2 regions of the Streptomyces sp. NPDC111628 genome follow, and region 2 is predicted to be linked to the other one. Evidence: riboswitches for the same ligand, from Rfam matches in the RefSeq annotation. Region 2 holds a riboswitch; the other holds the start of a gene.
What was found. A riboswitch is a leader RNA that binds a small molecule or an ion and turns the genes downstream of it on or off. The one in region 2 is predicted to bind cyclic di-AMP.
Positions count from the first base shown of each region.

Region 1: it holds a riboswitch for cyclic di-AMP, as region 2 does, so the genes downstream of both, ACZ7MF_RS03175 (C40 family peptidase) here and ACZ7MF_RS25860 (M23 family metallopeptidase) in region 2, are expected to answer to the same signal.

Region 1 is NZ_JBVKBZ010000001.1:639,847-646,966, forward strand. It holds gene ACZ7MF_RS03160 (C40 family peptidase) at 1-996, opposite strand, end outside; gene ACZ7MF_RS03165 (hypothetical protein) at 1,305-1,658, shown strand; gene ACZ7MF_RS03170 (tellurite resistance/C4-dicarboxylate transporter family protein) at 1,636-2,652, opposite strand; gene ACZ7MF_RS03175 (C40 family peptidase) at 2,679-3,872, opposite strand; cyclic di-AMP (ydaO/yuaA leader) riboswitch at 3,879-4,064, opposite strand; gene pcrA (DNA helicase PcrA) at 4,319-6,841, shown strand; gene ACZ7MF_RS03185 (M23 family metallopeptidase) at 6,931-7,120, opposite strand, start outside.
Region 2 is NZ_JBVKBZ010000005.1:18,936-26,055, reverse strand. It holds gene ACZ7MF_RS25875 (dihydrofolate reductase family protein) at 1-1,037, shown strand, start outside; tRNA gene ACZ7MF_RS25870 (tRNA-Met) at 1,108-1,181, shown strand; gene ACZ7MF_RS25865 (PP2C family protein-serine/threonine phosphatase) at 1,367-2,587, shown strand; cyclic di-AMP (ydaO/yuaA leader) riboswitch at 2,812-2,969, shown strand; gene ACZ7MF_RS25860 (M23 family metallopeptidase) at 2,980-4,023, shown strand; gene ACZ7MF_RS25855 (aldo/keto reductase) at 4,176-5,120, shown strand; gene ACZ7MF_RS25850 (PrsW family intramembrane metalloprotease) at 5,145-6,539, opposite strand; gene trmB (tRNA (guanosine(46)-N7)-methyltransferase TrmB) at 6,549-7,120, opposite strand, start outside.

The DNA of each region.
Region 1 (7,120 bases), on a different contig from region 2:
CGGCGCCGACGGGTTCGGGGCGTGGATCATCTGCCCGTTGCCGACGTAGATGCCGACGTGACTGATGCCCGAGTAGAAGAAGACCAGGTCGCCCGGGAGGAGTTCGGACCGGGAGACCCGGCGGCCCGCGTCGATCTGGGCGTAGGTGGTGCGGGGGAGGGAGACTCCGGCGGCGCGGTAGGCGGCCTGGGTGAGGCCCGAGCAGTCGAAGGCGTTCGGGCCGGTCGCGCCCCACACGTAGGGGCTGCCGAGCTTCTGGTAGGCGTAGGCGACGGCCGCCGCGGCGCGGGAGTTGGGGGCTTCGGCGGTTGCCGACAGACTCTCCCGGGGACCCGGCGCGGAGCGAGCGGCCCGGTCCCCCGTTCCGTCGCCGACGCGGGCGCGTTCCTCCGCCGTCAGCCGGGACAGCAGACGGCGGGCCTTCTCCAGCTTGCCGGTGACGGTCTCGCGGTGACGTTTCAGCTCGGCCCGGCGCGAGGTCAGCGAGGCCACCTCGACGCGGGCGGCGCCGCGCAGTCGCTCGATGTCGCGGAGTTCCTTGCGCACGCGGCCCACGGTGGCGTTCTGCCGGCTGCCCGCGCGCTCGACGAACGCGGCGCCGTCCAGGTACCGGTCCGGGTCGGACGAGAGCGCGAGCTGCAGCGCCGGGTCCAGGCCACCGCTGCGGTACTGCGCCGCCGCGACCGAACCCAGTGCCTCCCGCGCCGAGTTCAGCCCGTCCTCCTTGCGGGCGGCCTCGTCCCGCAGTTCCTCCAGGCGCCGTTCGGCGGCGTCGGCCTTCTCCTTCACTCCGTTGTACTTCTCCGTGGCCACCTCGGCCTCCTGGTAGAGCTTGTCCACCTTGGCCCTGACCTGTGCCGCCGTCGGCTGCGGGTCGGCGTGTCCGGTCCCGCCCAGGCCCGTCGCGGTGGCGGCGCCCGCGAGGGTGATCGTGGCCGCCGTACGGGCCCTGCTCCCGCCCTTCGCGCGCTGTCGCGGCCTGCGGTGCGCTCCCACCTGCGATCCACGTCCTTCCGTACGACTCGACTCCGGCCGGCGCCGGATCGGCCCCGGTCCGTTCCGGCTGCCTGGGCCAGGACGCTAGGCGCGACGGTAACGGCCCGGTGACGGGATGCGCGGAAGTGGCGGCAGGGGATCGGGCGGCGACCGTATGTGATCGTCACGGCCTCCGAGGCCCGACGCCTTCACGCAGGGTGATGACCGATATGCCGGACCGGGGGCGGGTGGGGGACGTGAGCTGTTATGGGAGGGCCGGGGCGGGCCGGTGTCCGTGCCTGTCGGGCCCCTCATTAGGCTCCGGCCTCATGGACGTACTCATCCACCTCTTCGTCGGCCTGCACATCATCGGTATCGCCTCGCTCCTCGGCGGCTTCCTCACCCAGATGAAGGCGATGGGCCAGGGCGCGGCCCGGTTCACCCCCGCGATGCTGCACGGCGCGCTGACGATGCTGGTCACCGGTGCCGTCCTGGTCGGCCTCAACCAGGCCCAGGACTACTCCGTGGACAACGTCAAGATCGGCGTGAAGCTCGCCGTACTGATCGTGATCCTGGGTCTGGTCTACGTGAAGCGCGACGACGAGAAGGTGGACAAGCCGCTGTTCGGCCTGGTGGGCGCGCTGACGGTGGTGAACGTCTTCATCGCGGTGCTGTGGACCTGACGGCCGCCCCCGAGCCCTCGCCCGCGGACCGCAGCCCGGCCCGGGCCCGGCCGACCGCCCCCGCCGCGACCGCCAGCCACCCGGCCACCGCGATCCACAGCAGCGCCCGGCCGGGCGCGTCCAGCCACGGGACGTCGACGACGACGGACACCGAAAGCGTCGCCGCCGCCGTCATGCCGAGCGGGAAGACGGTCGACCAGCGGCGCACGTCGTAGCGCGGGCGGGGCCAGGCGATCTCGGCGGCCAGGAGCACGGCGTACCAGGCGAGGTCGAGCGTGAGCAGGAGGACGGTCACGTCGTGCAGGACGGCCTGGTCGTCCGCGTTCCACAGGTACATGCCGGTCCCGGCCGCCGCGAGCAGCTTGGCACCCGCGAGCGCCGAGATGGCGAGCGCGCCGCCCGCCACCCAGTGGTCCCCGGCCCCCCGGGCCACCTGTCGCAGGTCGAAGCGGAACAGCGCGATCAGGTAGAGCACGATCCCCAGCCAGAACGGCACCAGCGCCGCGTGCGCCAGCCACGGCGTCGAGGTGGCCGCGGCCAGCGTGGCGGCGAGCACGGTGAGCCCCTCCGTGGCCACGCAGCCCAGGAACACCGCCCCGGGCATCCGCCGCCCCCAGTGCTGCACCACCAGGAACAGCAGCCACGGCCACAGCAGGGCCGCCAGCGCCAGCAGCACCGCCGCCAGGAGCGACCAGCCGAGCAGGGAGAAACGGGTGCCGAGCACGGTCGTCGCGGCGACGGCGGTGAGCGCCCCCGGCGTCCCCGCCCGCTGCACCCACTGCACCCGGTCGGCCAGCAGCAGGTAGACGAAGTTCGCCGCCAGTATCAGCCAGGCGCCGCAGGCCAGCACCAGGGCGATCCGGGACAGGACCTCGCGGCCCGTCAGATGCAGGGCGACCGACACGATGCCGGTCGCCATCACCGCGGCCCCGGCCGCCGGTGGACGCTGCGCCCACCAGGCGCGCAGCGCGGAGGGATGGGTGGCCGATGACATGCGCCCGATGCTAAATACCTCGCCGATCAGCCCGGGCGCACCACGCTGTAGATCGACGACTCGCCGTCGTAGAAGATCGATTCCTCGCGGACGTACGCGCCCGGCTTCGGGGCGTGGATCATCATGCCGTCGCCGATGTACAGGCCGACGTGGCTGATGTCGTCGTAGAAGAAGACCAGGTCACCGGGTTGCGCCTGGGAGACGGAGACGGTGGTGCCCGCGTTGACCTGGTCGTAGGTGACGCGCGGCAGCGTCACGCCGGCGGCCTTCCAGGCGGCCTGGGTGAGGCCCGAGCAGTCGTAGGAACCGGGGCCCGTGGCGCCCCAGACGTACGGCTTGCCGATCTGGGCGCGGGCGAAGGCGATCGCCTTCTCGGCCTTGGTGCCGGTCGAGGTGCCCGGCGTCGACGAGCCCGAGGAGTCCGACGAGCCGGTGCCGCCGGAGGTCCCCGAGGACCCGGAGCCGCTCTCCTGCCGGGCGGCCTCCTCCCGGCGCTTGCGCTCGGCCTCCTCCTGCGCCGCCTGCTGCTTCGCCAGCTCGGCGGCCTTGCGCTCGGCCTCCTCCTGCTTCTTCTTCTCGATCGCCGCCAGCCGGGCCTTCTCCTCGGCGGTCAGTTCCGAGAGCAGCTCCCGCGCGGTGGCCAGCTTCTTCTGGACGGTCGACTTGGCCGTCTTCAGATCGGTCTGCGAGTCGGTGAGCGTCTCGAGGCTCTCGGTGGCCTCCCGGCGCTTCTTCATCGTCTCGGACTGCTGCGTGACGTAGTCGTCGACGGCGGTCTTCTGCCGGCCGGTGAGCCGGTTCATCAGCTGGTTCTGGTCGAAGTAGTCCTGCGGCGAGTCCGCCAGCAGCAGCGTCGCGGTCTCCGGGACCGAGGCGCCCGTGCGGTACTGGGCGGAGGCGAAGGAACCCAGCTCCTCGCGCGCGTCGTTGAGCTTCTGGGTGCGCTGGGCGACGTCGTCGAGGAGGCCGTCGACCTTCTTGCGCTGCTTGGTGGTCTTCTCCTTGGCCGCGTTGTACTTCTCGGTCGCCGACCCGGCCTGGCGGTAGAGGTCGTCGACCTTCTTCTCGACCTCCTCCAGGGTCGGCCGGTCGTCCGACGGCGTGGCGTTCGCCGTCTGGGACAGCAGGGCGACGGAGGTGAGGGCCGCGGTGGCGAGGGCCGGGGTCCGTATGCCCGCGACGCGGGTACCGGTGGGACGCGACTTGCGGTGCGACGCCAAGGAGGCGACTCCTTCCAGTGCTCCGCCTACCGGGTTAGCTGTCGGGTTCGGGCGGTGGTTCGGAAGGGTTGCCCTACGGCGTGACCGTCCTCGCGTCTCGTCGAGGGCGGTGCGGCCGATTCACCCCAAGGTCTCGGTGGGTCCCCGGCTCCGGGTGCCGTGCGGGCACGTCGGACTCGGCGGAGGCCGCGCGGACCGGCGAGGTTCGCCGGAGGGGGTCGAGCGGCCTGCCCCGCACCGTAGCCAACTCGTGTGGCCGCTGTGAAGGTTGGTGGGTGATATGCCCGATACATTTTCGTGACCTTTCGTTCGGGTGGCTCCGGGGCGGCCGCGGGCGTCACTCTTCGTGGTTCCGCTGGTCGCAGGGTGTGCCCGCGCCGAGGGGCGGCGGGCATTTTCCGGGGTGGCACCGGGTTGTCGGTGGGGCGCCCTAGACTCGGAGAGCGATGAGCAGCCTCTTTGACGACAGCTTCCTGGCGAACCTCCAGACCCCCCGGGGTCACGAGGAGGAACCCCCGCCGCCGCCCGAGGACGAGCACGGACCGGAGCCGGTGCCGCACGATCTGTTCGGCGGGAAGTTCGACGCGCCCCCGGAGCGGGACACCCACTACCGGGACGGCGCCCCGCGCCCCGCCCTGGACGCCGCCGCGCTCCTGGAGGGGCTGAACGAGAACCAGCGCGCCGCCGTCGTCCACTCCGGCTCCCCGCTGCTCATCGTGGCCGGTGCCGGTTCCGGCAAGACCCGCGTGCTGACCCACCGCATCGCCCACCTGCTGGCCGAGCGGAGCGTCCACCCGGGCCAGATCCTCGCGATCACCTTCACCAACAAGGCCGCGGGCGAGATGAAGGAGCGCGTCGAGCAGCTCGTCGGCCCGCGCGCCAACGCGATGTGGGTGATGACCTTCCACAGCGCGTGCGTGCGTATCCTGCGCCGCGAGTCGAAGAGGCTCGGCTTCACCTCGTCGTTCTCGATCTACGACGCCGCCGACTCCAAGCGGCTCATGGCGCTGGTCTGCCGCGACCTGGACCTCGACCCCAAGCGCTTCCCGCCGAAGTCCTTCAGCGCGAAGATCAGCAACCTGAAGAACGAGCTGATCGACGAGGAGGACTTCGCCGCCCAGGCCGCTGGGGGCACCTCCCAGACGGAGTCTGGGGGAGGTTTCGAGAAGACGCTCGCGCAGGCCTACGCGATGTACCAGTCGCGGCTGCGCGAGGCCAACGCCCTCGACTTCGACGACCTGATCATGACCACGGTCAATCTGCTGCGCGCCTTCCCGGACGTCGCCGAGCACTACCGACGCCGCTTCCGGCACGTCCTGGTCGACGAGTACCAGGACACCAACCACGCCCAGTACGCGCTGGTGCGCGAGCTGGTCGGCGTGCCCTCGGAGCACCCCGTCGACGTGCCGCCCGAGGCCGAGGTGCCGCCCGCCGAGCTGTGCGTGGTGGGCGACGCCGACCAGTCGATCTACGCCTTCCGCGGCGCCACCATCCGCAACATCCTCCAGTTCGAGGAGGACTACCCGGACGCGACGACGATCCTGCTGGAGCAGAACTACCGCTCCACGCAGACCATCCTCAGCGCCGCCAACGCGGTCATCGAGCGCAACGAGTCCCGCCGCCCCAAGAACCTGTGGACCAACCAGGGCAGCGGCGCCCAGATCACCGGGTACGTCGCCGACACCGAGCACGACGAGGCGCAGTTCGTCGCCGACGAGATAGACCGCCTCACCGACGCGGGCGAGGCCAAGGCCGGCGACGTCGCGGTGTTCTACCGGACCAACGCCCAGTCCCGTGTCTTCGAAGAGGTCTTCATCCGCACCGGCCTGCCCTACAAGGTCGTCGGCGGTGTCCGCTTCTACGAGCGCAAGGAGGTCCGGGACGTCCTGGCCTACCTGCGGGTGCTGGCCAACCCGGAGGACTCGGTGCCGCTGCGCCGCATCCTCAACGTCCCCAAGCGCGGCATCGGCGACCGTGCGGAGGCGATGATCGACGCCCTCTCCCAGCGCGAGAAGATCAGCTTCCCGCAGGCGCTGAAGCGCGTCGACGAGGCGTACGGCATGGCCGCGCGCTCCGCGAACGCCGTCAAGCGGTTCAACACGCTCATGGAGGACCTCCGTACGATCGTCGAGTCCGGCGCAGGACCGGCGACCGTGTTGGAGGCGATCCTCGAACGCACCGGATACCTCGCCGAGTTGCAGGCCTCCACCGACCCGCAGGACGAGACCCGCATCGAGAACCTCCAGGAACTCGCCGCCGTCGCCCTGGAGTTCGAGCAGGAGCGGGCCGAGGGCGAGGAGACCGGGACGCTGGCCGACTTCCTGGAGAAGGTCGCGCTCGTCGCCGACTCGGACCAGATCCCGGACGAGGAGGACGGCGACGGCGTCGTCACCCTGATGACCCTGCACACCGCCAAGGGCCTGGAGTTCCCGGTCGTCTTCCTCACCGGCATGGAGGACGGCGTCTTCCCGCACATGCGCGCCCTCGGCCAGGCCAAGGAGCTGGAGGAGGAGCGGCGCCTCGCCTACGTCGGCATCACACGCGCGCGTGAGCGGCTCTACCTGACCCGGTCGACGCTGCGCAGCGCCTGGGGACAGCCGTCGTACAACCCGCCCTCCCGGTTCCTGGAGGAGATCCCGGCCCCGCACCTGGAGTGGAAGCGCACCGGGGCGAACGGTCCCGCGCCCTCCGCTCCGGTCTCGGGCGTGGCGGCCTCGCTGTCGTCGTCCCGGTCGCGGTCCCGGTCCTCGGCATCGGGCGCGTCCGGCTTCGCCACGGGCAGGTCGGCCGGCGCCGAGCAGCCGACGGTCTCGCTGGCGGTCGGCGACCGCGTCACGCACGACCAGTTCGGGCTCGGCACGGTGGTCGGCGTCAAGGGCACCGGGTCGAACGCCGAGGCGACGATCGACTTCGGGGACACCAAGCCGAAGCGGCTGCTGCTGCGGTACGCGCCGGTGGAGAAGCTCTAACGGCGCGGCATGGGGCGGCCCGGTGCGGGCGGCGGGCCCGGGCGTCGGCCCGGGTCCGGCCCGGCCCGGGCTGCTGAGACGTTACGGCGTCACGTCGGGCTGATGCCGTGGCTGCGCAGCCAGGGAAGCGGGTCGATCGACGAACCGCCCGCGGGGCGCACCTCGAAGTGCAGGTGCGGACCGGTCGAGTTGCCCGAGTTGCCGGAGAACGCGATCGCGTCGCCCGCCTTCACGGTCGTACCGGAGGGGACCTGGTAGCTGGAGAGGTGGCAGTACCAC
Region 2 (7,120 bases):
CCGACTTCGACCGGGTGGACGAGGTGCGGGCCTCCGTGGACGCGATCCTGGTCGGTGCCGGGACGGTCCGGGCCGACAATCCGCGGCTGCTGGTGAACTCGGCCGAGCGGCGGGCGGCCCGGGTCGCGGACGGAAGGGCGGAGTACCCGCTCAAGGTCACCGTCAGTGGCAGTGGCGAGCTGGATCCGGCGGCGCGGTTCTGGCACACGGGCGGGGACAAGGTCCTGCTGACCACGGACGACGGCGCCCGGCGGGCCCGCGCGCTCGGGATCGGTGCCGATGTGGTGTCCCTGGGCCCGGACCTCGACTGGCACGCCGCGCTGGAGTACCTCCACGACCGGCGGGGCGTGCGGCGGCTCATGGTCGAGGGGGGCGGGACCGTCCACACCCAGTTGCTCCAGCAGGGACTCGTCGACGAGCTCCAGCTCGTCCTCGCGCCGCTCCTCGTCGGGGACCCGGCCGCGCCCCGGCTGTTCGGGCCCGGTGCCTACCAGGGCGGGCGGCTGCGGCTGGTCGAGACGCGGCGGATCGAGGACGTCGTGCTGGCGCGGTACCTGCCGACCGCACCCGGCACCGGTGACCGCGTCGCCGCCGCCGACCGGCACTGGCTGGCGCTCGCCTGCGAACTGGCCGAGCTGTGTCCGCCGTCGGACACCGCGTTCAGCGTGGGGGCGGTCGTGGTCGCCGCCGACGGGAGCGAGCTGGCGCGGGGGTACTCGCGGGAGGGCGGTGATCCGGTCGTGCACGCCGAGGAGGCCGCGCTCGCCAAGGTCGGCCCGGAAGACCCGCGGCTCGCCCGCGCCACCGTGTACAGCAGCCTGGAGCCCTGTGCCCGCCGGGCCTCGCGGCCCGCGCCCTGCGCCCGGCTGATCCTCGACGCCGGGGTGCGCCGGGTCGTCACGGCCTGGCGGGAGCCGGACACCTTCGTGGCGGGAGCGGACGGCAGCGGGGTGCTCACCGCCGCGGGTGCCGTCGTCGTCGTACTGGCCGAGTACGCGCAGCGGGCGAAGGCGCCCAACCGCCACCTGGAGGGGTAGGGAGAGCGGGGCGAGGAGATACCGATGTGCATTCCGCCCCCGGGATGACGTACAGTGGTGAACACAACGACGCGGGGTGGAGCAGCTCGGTAGCTCGCTGGGCTCATAACCCAGAGGTCGCAGGTTCAAATCCTGTCCCCGCTACTGAAGGCCGAGGGCCGGAATCCGAAAGGGTTCCGGCCCTCGGTGCGTTTCCGCAGGTGCCCCGTGTCATCCGGTCGGCCCCTCACCGCTCGCCGCCCGCCCCCGCCCCCGGAACCCTGGAGTCCGGGACGGCAAGCGGCGCGGACGTACGGGGCGGCGGGAGACGAGTGGTGCGGCCAGGTGACGTGGACGACGAGGGAGCGGCCGCCAGGGCCGGTGGCAGGCTCCCCGGCGATCCCGTGCCCGACCCGGGCCTCGGCGACGAGGCGCCGACCGGGCCGCCCCCGGGACCACCGCCCCGCCGGCGGGCCGGGTACGGGCGGACCTTCGTGCACGCGCTCCCCGTGCTGCTGATCGTCGTCGCCATCCTGTACGACATCTTCACCCCGAGGTACTTCACCGCCGGGCCCCTCTACACGGCCGCGCCCCTGATCGCCGCCCCCCTCTACTCGCGGCGCGGCACGGCGCTCACCGGCGTCGCCGTGGTCGCCGCGGTCATCGCGCTGCAACTCGGCAAGGGCGTCATCCACTACGTCGACTCCCTCACCGAGCTGATCACCATCGCGACGGTCGCCGTGCTCGCCGTCCTCGTGAACGGCATGGTCCGCCGCAGCAGCGAGCGCCTCGTCTCCGTCCGCGAGATCGCCGAGGCCGCCCAGCGCGCCGTCCTGCCCGAACCCGCCGAGCGGATGGCGGGCTTCGAGATCGCCGTCTGCTACGAGGCCGCGCAGGCCGACGCCTTCATCGGCGGTGACCTGTACGCCGTGCAGGACAGCGCCCGCGGCGTCCGGCTGATCGTCGGGGACGTGCGCGGCAAGGGCATGGGCGCGGTGGCCGCCGTCGCCGTCGTGATCGGCGCCTTCCGGGAGGCGGCCGAGCAGGAGGCGACGCTGGAGGCGGTGGCGCAGCGCCTTGAGCGGGCGCTGGCGCGCGAGGGCACCCGGCGCGACGGACTGGACGCCTTCGAGGGCTTCACCACCGCCGTCCTCGCCGAACTCCCGCACGGCGACGGCACCGTCCGCATCGTCAACCGCGGCCATCCGCCGCCCCTGCTGCTCTACGGCGACGGAACCCTCGGCCCGCTGCCCGCCCACGAGTCGGCGCTGCCGCTCGGCATGGGCGAGCTGGGCGTGTGGCCCGACCGGGCGGAGGAGGCCGCCTTCCCCGGCGGGGCCACGCTGCTGCTCTACACCGACGGGCTGACCGAAGCCCGCGACGCGAAGGGCGAGTTCTACGATCCGCAGGCGCGGCTGGCCGGCCGCGTCTTCCCGCATCCGGCGAGCCTGCTCGGCACCCTCGCCGAGGACGTGCGCCGGCACTCCGGGGGCGGCATGGCGGACGACATGGCGCTGCTCGCCGTCCGGCGTCCCCGGCCCGGCGATCATGATCATTGTCACGAGCCGTGACAGTACGACCCCCCTCCGCATAACAACTGATACACCGTCAGAAGAAAGTGCGGCGAAGAGGAATACTGAGGCCCGGTCAACTCGCCCGGTTTTCACCGGTCGTGAGGCGTACGTCCCGGCGGTATTCGGTAATGATCAAGAGGAACGGCTTGGAATCGGAGCCTCGCGTCTATTAACGTTCGATAACGCAGCGCGGTCGTCCCAGCCGTCACAGAAGGCGGCTCCGTGCGCACGCGCCGAATCCCGCAAGGGAACCGGGGAACCACCACATTGGGGTGAATCGGGCGTATGCCGTCGTGGAAACACGGTCGGCAGACACCCGTAGGAGACCTTCCTGCTCCGAACCCGTCAGCTAACCCGGTAGGCGAAAGGAAGGAAAGGAGTACGCCCACGTGGCGTCAAACCGGCCTGCCCCCGAGGCCCCGTCCGCGCCCAGTGGGCACGGCACCGACACCTTCGGCTACGACGGCTACCGCGCCGAAGAGGGTCCCTGGGAGGAGTGGAATCCCACCGCGGAGTCCATCCGTCCCGTACGCGGCCGGCACCGCGTGGCCAAGCAGCGCGGCGGACTCGCCCGCAGCTCCACCGTCCTCGGCGTCGGTGTCATAGCCGCCGTCGGAGCGGGCGGCATGGCCAGCGCGCAGACCGGCAAGCCCCCGGTGTCCATCTCCATGCCGGACCTGCCGAACGTCGGCTCGCTCCTTCCCGGCGACGACGAGAAGTCGGAGCCCGAGGGTTCCGCCACCCCGCTCAGCGGCATCACCCAGGCCGCCGCCGCCGACAGCGCGGAGGGCACCGACACCACCGGCGCCGGTGAGTCGCTGCGGGCCCGGATCATGGCGCAGGCCGAGCAGCAGCAGGCGCAGGTCGAGACCAAGGCCGCCGCCGAAGCCGCCGCCGCGGCCGAGAAGAAGGCCGCCGACGCCGCCGCCAAGGCGGAGAAGGAGGCCGAGGAGAAGGCCGCCGCCGCCAAGAAGAAGGCGGAGGAGGAGGCCGCGAAGAAGGCCGAGGCCGAGCGGCTCGCGAAGCTGGCCAAGCAGTACACGCTGCCGACCTCCTCGTACACGATCTCCTCCACGTTCAACCAGGCCGGCTCCCTCTGGGCCTCCGGTCACCACACCGGCCTCGACTTCGCCGCCCCCACGGGCACGCTGCTCAAGGCGGTGCACAGCGGCACCATCACGTCGGCCGGCTGGGACGGGTCGTACGGCTACAAGACCGTGCTCACCCTCGACGACGGCACCGAGCTCTGGTACGCGCACCAGTCCTCCATCAACGTCAGCGTCGGCCAGAAGGTCACCACCGGTGACGTCATCGGCCGCGTCGGCGCCACCGGCAACGTCACCGGCGCCCACCTCCACCTCGAGGTCCACACCGACGGCGGCACCGGCATCGACCCGATGTCCTGGCTGCAGAGCAAGGGGCTCACCCCCTGATCCGCGCCGCCCACGACGCGCCCCGCTGATCACCGGCGGTCCTGACGGCGACCCCCCGACGTCAGGGCTGCCGGTTTGCTGCGCTGCTGGTTTGCGGGGATTTTGCGTGCCTGCCGGAATCGCCCGCTCCGGCACGGTCGTTGACTCCCTACATGACTTCTCTGCGCAAGCTCGGCTCCTCCGACCTCGAGGTCTTCCCCCTCGCCCTCGGCGGCAACGTCTTCGGCTGGACGGCCGACCGTGACCGGTCCTTCGCCGTCCTGGACGCCTACACGGCGGCCGGCGGCAACTTCGTCGACACCGCCGACTCCTACTCCGCCTGGGTCGACGGCAACAGCGGCGGCGAGTCCGAGACCGTCCTCGGCCAGTGGTTCGCGGCCCGCGGCAACCGTGACGACGTCGTCCTCGCCACCAAGGTCAGCCAGCACCCCGAGTACCCGGGCCTGTCCGCCGCGAACATCAAGGCCGCGGCCGACGCCTCACTGCGCCGCCTGGGCACCGACCACATCGACCTCTACTACACCCACTTCGACAAGCCCGAGGTGCCGGTCGAGGAGATCGTCGGCGCGCTCGACGCACTGGTGAAGGCCGGCAAGGTGCGGCACATCGCCGCCTCCAACATCTCCGCCGAGCGGCTCGCGGCGTCCCTGGAGTTCTCCGACCGCGAGGGCCTCGCCCGGTACGTCGCCCTCCAGCCGCACTACAACCTGGTCTCCCGCGACACGTACGAGGGCGAACTGCGCGACCTCGCCGAGCGGGCGGGTCTCGCCGCCGTGCCGTACTACGCCCTCGCGGCCGGCTTCCTCACCGGCAAGTACCGGCCCGGCACGGAGGTGGACAGCCCGCGGGCGGGCGGTGCGGCCAAGCACCTGGAGACCGAGCGGGGCCGCCGGGTGCTGGCCGCCCTGGACGAGATCGCCGCGGCCCACGAGGCTCCCGTCGCCACGGTCGCCCTCGCCTGGCTGGCCGCCCGGCCGACCGTGGCGGCGCCGATCGCCTCCGCACGCACGGTGGAGCAGCTGCCGGCGCTGCTGGGCGTGGCCGAGCTGAGCCTGACGGAGGACGAGGTCGGGAGGCTGACCCGGGCGTCCGCCTGAGCGGGCGGTCCGCGCGCCGCGGACCTACGGCCGGTGGGGGCCGGGCGGGGCGTACGGGTGGTACGGCGGTGCGTACGGGTTGTGCGGGGCCTGTGTGGCGTAGGGGGCCTGCGGGGCGTAGGGGCTGGGTGCGGTACGGGGGCCGTATGCGCCGGCATGGGGACCGTAGGCGCCGTGCGTGCCGCCGTACGGATACGCCCACGGCGGCACCGGCACGGGCGGCGGGGCGGTGGCCCGGGCGGCGTAGTCCAGTGCCGGGCGGGCGAGGTCCCGCAGGTGCCACAGGGCGTCCAGCAGCGCCCGCTCCCGTACGGCGAAGTCGGCGCCCGCCCGGCCCCGGCGGCCCCGCTGCCGCAGGAACGCCACCGAGGTCGCGCAGGCCTCGTACCGAGCCACCGCCCGCGCCCCTTCCTTCCCGGCGTGCCGGCGGGCGTACTGCCGGGCAATGCGGCGGGCCCGCATCGAGCCGAGCGCGTACGGCTCCGCGGGCGTGAGCCAGCCGGCCATGACGTACGCGGGCAGCTCGGCCCGCACGGTGCCCAGTTCGCGCTGCCGGGTCCAGATCACCAGCCAGGTCAGCAGGCCGAAGGACGGCAGCATGAACGCCGCGTACACGGCGAAGAAGCCGTACTCGCCGAACGCGGCCGAGCCGTTCCACAGGGCGTGCACGCCCATCGCGAGCAGCAGCCCGGCCAGCGGGAGCAGCGCCCGGCGCAGGCGGTGCCGGCCCGTCGAGAGCGCGGCGATGCCGAAGCCGATGCCGGTGAGCACGGTGAACAGCGGGTGCGCGAACGGCGACATCACGACCCGGACGAAGAAGGTCGCCGCGGTGACGGAGGCGATGCCGCTGTCGCCGGTGAGCTGGTCGGTGCCGAAGGCGGTGCCCAGGTAGAGGATGTTCTCGGTGAAGGCGAAGCCGGTGGCGGTGACCCCGGCGACGACCACGCCGTCGACGATGCCGGTGAAGTCCCGTCGGCGGAAGAGGAAGACCAGGAGGACGGCGGCCGCCTTGGCGGACTCCTCGACGACCGGCGCTATCACCGTGGCGCCCAGGGTGTCGGCGCCGGCCGGGTCGGCGGTCGCGGTCGCTATCCAGCGGGTCGCGAAGCTGTTGGCGACGATCGCTATCAGCGCCGCCGCGCAGGCCCCCCAGGCGAAGCAGAAGAGCAGGTTCCGCCAGGGGCCGGGATCCACCCGGTCCAGCCAGCGGAACGCGGCTATGAGCAGCGGCACCGGCAGCACCGCCAGGCCCAGCCCCACCAGGAACCCCTGGGTGCCGGTCTGTTCGCGCACCAGGGCCAGGATCACCAGGCCGGAGAGCGCGAGCAGGGTGATCAGCGCGCCGTAGCGGACCCAGGTCCGCTGCCACCAGTGCGTATGCCGGTGCACATGGGTCGGATACGGGGGACAGGTGGCCACGGCAGGACCCTAACCGGTGGGGGGCGGCTCCTTGTGCTGTACGCGACGGAAGAGCAGGTCGTTCACCACATGTCCCTTGTCCAGTCCCTGGCCCTCGAAACGGGTCAGCGGCCGGTGCTCGGGGCGTGGCGCGAATCCGCCGCCGGGCACGGTGTTCTCGAAGTCGGGGTGCGCGGTCAGCACGTCGAGCATCTGCTCGGCGTACGGCTCCCAGTCGGTGGCGCAGTGCACCACGGCCCCCGGAGCGAGCCGGGCCGCGGCCAGGGTCAGGAACTCCGGCTGGATCAGCCGGCGCTTGTGGTGCCGCTTCTTCGGCCACGGGTCGGGGAAGTAGACGCGCAGCCCGGCGAGGGAGTCGGGGGCGAGCATCTCGCGCAGCAGGATGATCGCATCGCCGTTGGCCACCCGGATGTTGGACAGCTCCTGTCGCTCCGCGAGGCCGAGCAGGTTGCCCTGGCCGGGGGTGTGGACGTCGGCGGCGAGGATGTTGGTGTCCGGGGCGGCGGCGGCCATCCGGGCGGTGGCCTCGCCCATGCCGAAGCCGACCTCCAGGACGACGGGCCGGGCGTTGCCGAAGAGTT